3 regions of the Kosakonia beeri genome follow, and region 2 is predicted to be linked to each of the others. Evidence: predicted binding sites of a transcription regulator. Region 2 holds the regulator's gene; each other region holds the start of a gene.

Evidence for each region. The regulator LexA, encoded in region 2, represses DNA repair genes until DNA is damaged. The targets are predictions, from matches to a motif close to TNCTGTATGTACATACAGNA.
Region 1: sulA (SOS-induced cell division inhibitor SulA) is a predicted target of LexA. The motif match lies at 1,399-1,418, and genes of this name have one in related genera.
Region 3: dinB (DNA polymerase IV) is a predicted target of LexA. The motif match lies at 842-861, and genes of this name have one in related genera.

What each region holds. Positions count from the first base shown of each region.
Region 1 is NZ_CM135106.1:3,109,911-3,112,185, forward strand. It holds gene yccS (YccS family putative transporter) at 1-608, shown strand, start outside; gene ACUY4S_RS14820 (TfoX/Sxy family DNA transformation protein) at 602-1,222, opposite strand; gene sulA (SOS-induced cell division inhibitor SulA) at 1,440-1,949, shown strand.
Region 2 is NZ_CM135106.1:4,568,643-4,570,917, forward strand. It holds gene dinF (MATE family efflux transporter DinF) at 1-730, opposite strand, end outside; gene lexA (transcriptional repressor LexA) at 809-1,423, opposite strand; gene ACUY4S_RS21640 (diacylglycerol kinase) at 1,532-1,900, opposite strand; gene plsB (glycerol-3-phosphate 1-O-acyltransferase PlsB) at 2,032-2,275, shown strand, end outside.
Region 3 is NZ_CM135106.1:3,898,473-3,900,747, reverse strand. It holds gene dpaA (peptidoglycan meso-diaminopimelic acid protein amidase) at 1-32, opposite strand, end outside; gene dinB (DNA polymerase IV) at 880-1,935, shown strand; gene ACUY4S_RS18500 (RNA ligase RtcB family protein) at 2,144-2,275, shown strand, end outside.

The sequences.
Region 1 (2,275 bases), 1.5 Mb from region 2:
AAGTGGCGGTTCCCCGCATTATTGATACGCTTATCGGCTGTGCTATTGCCTGGGCTGCGGTGAGTTTTATCTGGCCGGACTGGCGTTTTCGCCACCTTTCCAGAATAACAGAGCAGGCTTTCAACGCGAATTGCCGTTACCTCGATGCCATCCTGGAACAATATCACCAGGGGCGGGATAACCGGCTGGCCTACCGGATTGCACGGCGTAATGCATATAACCGAGATGCGGAACTAGCCTCTGTGGTATCGAATATGTCTTCAGAACCGGGCGCCACGCCAGAACTTCGCGATGCAGCGTTCCGGCTCTTATGCCTGAACCATACCTTTACCAGTTACATTTCAGCATTGGGAGCACATCGCGAGCAGCTTACGCAACCGGAGATCCTTCGACTGCTTGATGACGCCGTCTGCTATGTAGATGATGCACTGCATCATTTACCGGGCAGTGAAGGGCGAGTGCAGGCCGCACTCGCCGAATTATCACAGCGTATCAAACATCTCGAACCACGACCGGACAGCAAAGCCCCTCTGGTGCTTCAGCAAATTGGGCTGTTAATCGCTTTATTGCCCGAAGTGTACCGACTGAAACGGCAAATCCTTCAGTAAGCTTTTGCTCCCTTAACCTGCAATTCATTAAGCCACTCAATTAACTCCCGGCGTTTTTGCACCGGGAGTGCTGCTTCATGTAAACCGTTGATTGCCCCTTCCAGCGCAAAAAGAACATTTACGCTAAGATGTCGGTTCACTCTTTTTAGTTTCAGCCAACAGGCCTTCGCCCCAAGCATGCGCAGCGTCTGCACATCGGTTATCCCCACTCCACATAATGAGGTTTCAAGCTGGCATGTCACGTTCGGCAAGTCCCTTAATCGCTTCTGCACAGATCGTTGTAGCGTATCGCGTCGTGCAGCGTTGAGCGACAATTCCCCCAACTGCAATAAGAGCGTCCGATCGCTCCATAAGCCCTCGTTGACGAAATAGTAATTTAACGAGACCTGACGTCCGCGTCTGTTGATGCTCAGCAGAGGTGCGGTACGGGTGATGGCATAGTGTGTACTTTCTTCACAAGCGCGGAGATAAAGTTCGCCTACAGACACCAGAGCGAAGATGGTATTGTCCACCGCCAGGCTATAGCCACCAAAATGTGCGCGATGGCGAATTTCCCCGAGCGAGGACAGGTATTTACACGATTGATGAATCCGTTGGTGTGACAGCTCTTCCATGATTATTCCTTTAAAATCACGTAGTAACGACATTAAGATAGGTAACGGATCCGTTAATCAGGAAAATAGGCAACTGTGGGCAGGACGGCAAGCAAATTTTACTTTGTGAAGCTGCGACAAAACAAAATTGCGAGTTTGTTTCAGAAAATGAGGTTGATCTTTGAACGTCCAAAGGTTACTGTATGTTTATACAGTAACTCAAAGGGCTGGATTGATTATGTACACTTCTGGTTATGCTAATCGTTCAACAACATTCGCTTCCGCACTCAGCACCGTTAAGCGTGTTGAACCCACCAGCGTCACGACAGGGTTGATTAGCGAAGTGGTCTATCGCGAAGACCAGCCCATGATGACGCAACTTCTTTTGCTTCCTTTACTGCAGCAGTTGGGCCAACAATCACGCTGGCAATTGTGGTTAACACCCCAACAAAAGTTAAGCCGCGATTGGGTACAAGCTGCAGGTCTTCCCCTAACGAAGGTTATGCAACTTAATCAGCTATCGCCTGACGTTACTCTGGAATCGATGATTCGCGCATTACGCACCGGTAATTATAGTGTTGTAATTGGCTGGCATGCTGAAGAATTAACGGAAGAAGAACACCGGCGTCTGGCAATGGCCGCAGAAGAAGGTAACGCTATTGGTTTCGTAATGCGTCCCGTTCGTCATGATCCTTTGGCTCCGAGACAGCTATCGGGGATAAAAATTCACTCAAATTTGTATCATTGAGTAAATTTAAGATTTATCCCAGGATATTTTTTATTAATAGTTGGCTTGTACCTTTTCTCTGTCAAATACAGCGACAAAGCTCGTCCAGCCTGCTTTGCGGGTAAATCATATCGACTAAAGCTTAGTCAGAAATGTTAAATAATGTGTACACAAAGCCTTTTTTTTCATATGCCTGACGGACTTCACACTTGTAAGTTTCTAACTACGTTGTAGACTTTACATCGCTAGGGGTGCTCGGCATAAGCCAAGGATATCGGTAAAGATATCTGCTGAGTTATAAATGAGCAATGCCCCCGGTGAAGGATTTAACCGTGGCTTCTCTGAGA
Region 2 (2,275 bases):
GCAGCATAATATCGCGATTTAGCGACAGTAACCGCCTGACACCACCACGCCAGGCCTGGCGCAGCATCGGAATCGTTATGCCATGCATAATCAGTACGCGCCGCGCCATAAGCAACCCAATGACAAATGTCGCATATTCCGCGACCGCGGTTGCCAGCGCTGCGCCCTGCACATTCATGTGCAGCCCCATCACCAGCCAGACATCAAGCACAATGTTCAGCGCATTGCCCACCACCAGCAATATCACCGGAGCACGAGCATACTGCACGCCTAACAACCACCCCAGCAGTACCAGATTACCCAGCGATGCCGGCGCGCTTAGCCACCGGATCTCCAGGAAGCGCCGCGCCTGTTCCAGTACAGCCTCACTGCCACCAGTGATGTGCAATGCAAGATCGATTAACGGCGTACGCAGCATGGCAATTAGCACACCGACGACCAGAGCCAGCAGCAGTGGCTGGATCAGTGCGCGGGCCAGTGCAGAAGTGTCACGGGCACCAAACGCCTGTGCTGTAAGGCCGGTCGTGCTCATGCGCAGAAACAACAGCAGCATAAACAGAAAACTGGTTGCCGTTGCGCCAATCGCCACACCGCCAAGATAGACAGGGCTGTCGAGATGACCGATCACTGCTGTATCCACCAGCCCCAACAGCGGGACAGTGATATTGGAGACGATCATCGGCAGCGCAAGTCGCCATAGCGCTTTATCGGAGGCACTTAACAATGACATAGCCGTGTAGGAATCAGTCGGGGAGAAAGGTTTTACGCTGCGGAGCGTATAACAGCACCGCAGCACATAAGCGGGGCGTTACAGCCACTGCCCATTGCGAATGACACCGACCGCCAGACCTTCAATGGTGAAGTTTTGATCGCGCAGGTCAACCACAATTGGGGTGAATTCGCTGTTTTCCGGTAACAATTCTACGGTGTTACCGTGTTTTTTGAGGCGTTTTACCGTGACTTCGTCTTCAATACGCGCCACCACAACCTGGCCGTTACGCACATCCTGCGTTTTATGCACGGCCAACAGGTCGCCATCCATAATGCCAATGTCTTTCATCGACATCCCGCTAACGCGCAACAAGAAGTCCGCATGCGGTTTAAAAAGTGAGGGATCAACCTGATAGTGACCTTCAATATGCTGCTGTGCCAGTAACGGTTCGCCCGCAGCAACACGCCCGACCAGCGGCAAACCTTGATCTTCTTCTTCTCCGAGCAGCAGGCGAAGACCGCGCGATGCGCCGGAAACTATTTCAATTACCCCTTTACGCGCAAGCGCTTTGAGGTGTTCTTCAGCCGCATTTGGGGAACGGAACCCCAATTGTTGTGCGATTTCCGCACGCGTCGGTGGCATACCGGTTTGATTGATGCGTTCGCGGATGAGATCGAACACCTCTTGCTGCCTGGCCGTTAAAGCTTTCATTCCGCCCCCTGGGTGTATATACAGTGATGCTGTGAGTATATACAGTTAAAGGCGATTTTGGAACCAAATTTAAGCAAAAAACCAGGCTCTTAACGAATTCCGGAAGCATTATCGAAAATATGACCAAAGCAACGAGATCCAGGTAAACAGCGCCAACAGGATAGACATCAGCACGGCGGCAGAGCCCATGTCCTTCGCACGCCCCGAAAGCTCATGGAATTCGGTACCAATTCGATCGACGACCGCTTCAATCGCACTATTCAGGATTTCCACAATCATCACCAGAGAAACCGAACCAATCAGTAACACGCGCGTGATCGCGTCAATATCAAGCCAGCAGGCGATAATAATGGCCAGCGTCACTGCAATCGCTTCCTGGCGAAACGCCGCTTCATTTACCCATGCAGCGCGCACCCCTTTCCAGGAATAACCGGCAGCTTTAATGATCCGGGTTAATCCAGTGGTATTATTAGCCATGAAAAAGAACCTTTTTATGTAATGAGCGTCAATGTCTATGTAAGCACGCAGCGGTACAACAGAAATTATGCGCGCTTTCTGATATTCTTTGCGGCGCAATGGCACTATTAACCAGAGGCTTTACATCCTTTATGTCCGGCTGGCCACGAATTTACTACAAATTACTGAATTTACCATTAAGCGTGCTGGTAAAAAGTAAATCGATCCCCGCAGAACCTGCACAGGAACTGGGTCTCGATACGTCACGCCCCATCATGTACGTGCTGCCTTACAACTCTAAGGCGGACTTACTGACACTCCGCGCACAATGCCTGGCACATGAGTTGCCAGACCCGCTGGAACCGCTGGAAATCGACGGCGCGCTCCTGCCGCGCT
Region 3 (2,275 bases), 670 kb from region 2:
AGCATCGCAATAAATAATGCGATTTTGCGCATACTACTTGTTTCCTTGATAAAGCGAATACCACATTGCCAGGACGGCAAAGGAAGCCCAAAATTCAGACTATTCTGTTTTGGAGCGCCCACATTAGCATTACGGCATTTTTTCGCAAGCCCCAATACACTTCATCCTTCACGCTGTCTCTTTGTTGGCTGCGCCTTCTCACCCCGGTCACTTACTTATGTAAGCTCCCGGGGATGCTCATGCTTGCCGCCGCGACACAGCGCGAATGATTTTGTGTATACCCTTCACCTTCACGCTGTCTCTTTGTTGGCTGCGCCTTCCCACCCCGGTCACTTACTTATGTAAGCTCCCGGGGATGCTCATGCTTGCCGCCGCGACACAGCGCGAATGATTTTGTGTATATCCTTCACCTTCACGCTGTCTCTTTGTTGGCTGCGCCTTCTCACCCCGGTCACTTACTTATGTAAGTGACCGGGGATGCTCATGCTTGCCGCCGCGACACAGCGCGAATGATTTTGTGTATATCCTTCACCTTCACGCTGTCTCTCTGTTGGCTGCGCCTTCCCACCCCGGTCACTTACTTATGTAAGTGACCGGGGATGCTCATGCTTGCCGCCGCGACACAGCGCGAATGATTTTGTGTATACCCTTCACCTTCACGCTGGTTCTGAGTTGGCTGTTATGGGGCGGAGTGCGAGGGATCGAGTCTGCCCGCGTCGTTTATGCTGCCGTTTGCAGATGACGTATTTTGATCCTAAAAGCGCCGGATTAACAGCCGACGGGGGATTTTTCTGTCTGTTTTTCGCAACCTTATGCGCTCGCTTCTCATTTAACCTGAATGTGCTGTATACTTATCCAGTGTTCTGTGAGGGCGTACGCATGCGCAAAATCATACATGTCGATATGGACTGCTTTTTCGCGGCGGTGGAAATGCGCGACAACCCGACGCTGCGCGATATTCCAATTGCCATCGGCGGCAGCCGCGTTCAGCGTGGCGTGATCAGCACCGCCAACTACCCGGCACGTAAGTTCGGCGTGCGCAGCGCCATGCCAACGGCGATGGCATTAAAACTTTGCCCGCACCTTACGCTACTGCCTGGCCGTTTCGACGCCTACAAAGAAGCCTCGAATCAAATCCGCGATATCTTTTCCCGCTACACCTCACGCATTGAACCGCTCTCGCTGGACGAAGCCTACCTTGACGTTACCGACAGTCCTTACTGCCACGGTTCGGCGACATTAATGGCGCAAGAGATCCGCCAGACCATTTTTAACGAAACACAACTTACCGCCTCAGCAGGCATCGCACCGGTGAAGTTTCTCGCCAAAATCGCCTCCGATCTCAACAAGCCCAACGGGCAATATGTCATTACACCGGCGGAAGTGCCGGCATTTTTACGCACGCTATCGCTCAGTAAAATCCCCGGCGTGGGGAAAGTCTCCGCCGCAAAGCTGGAAAGCATGGGGCTACGTACCTGTGAAGATGTGCAGAACAGCGATTTGGCCTTGCTGCTTAAACGCTTTGGCAAATTTGGCCGCGTATTATGGGAGCGCAGCCAGGGCATTGATGAGCGGGAAATTAGCAGCGAACGACTGCGTAAATCTGTTGGAGTAGAACGTACCCTCATTGAGGATATTCACCACTGGGAAGAGTGCGAAGCAATTATTGAGCATCTTTACCCGGAGCTGGAAAAAAGGCTGGCAAAAGTTAAACCCGATCTGTTAATTGCCCGCCAGGGGGTAAAATTGAAATTTAATGATTTCCAGCTTACCACCCAGGAGCACGTATGGCCGCGTTTAAATAAAGAGGATTTACTGGCAACCGCTCAGCAGGCCTGGAATGAAAGGCGCGGCGGGCGTGGCGTGCGGTTGGTAGGTTTACATGTGACGTTGCTCGATCCTCAACTTGAGCGCCAACTGGTATTAGGCTTATAAAAACTACTAAAATTTATGGTAGCTATTTATCAGCGGCTTCTTTATTATCTCGGGCGCTTATTCATTCCCTATTTACTGCAAAGGAGGTTCACCATGACACAACATGCCCTGATTTCTCTTTGCAGACCTTTCCAGGATTAATTCTTTGTAATATTGCCCCTGGTTTCGTCTGCCAATTCCTTTTATTTATCTACATATGGATTGGTATATGGGCAATTCTATTTGTCATATCTCTGACGCTATTTCGTATATTGCTTCAGAAAATCTTTGGATCGAAGGTTCAGCGATCCAGCAACTTCAAACGACGGCAGCATTACCGGGTATGGCCCGAGTTGTTGGC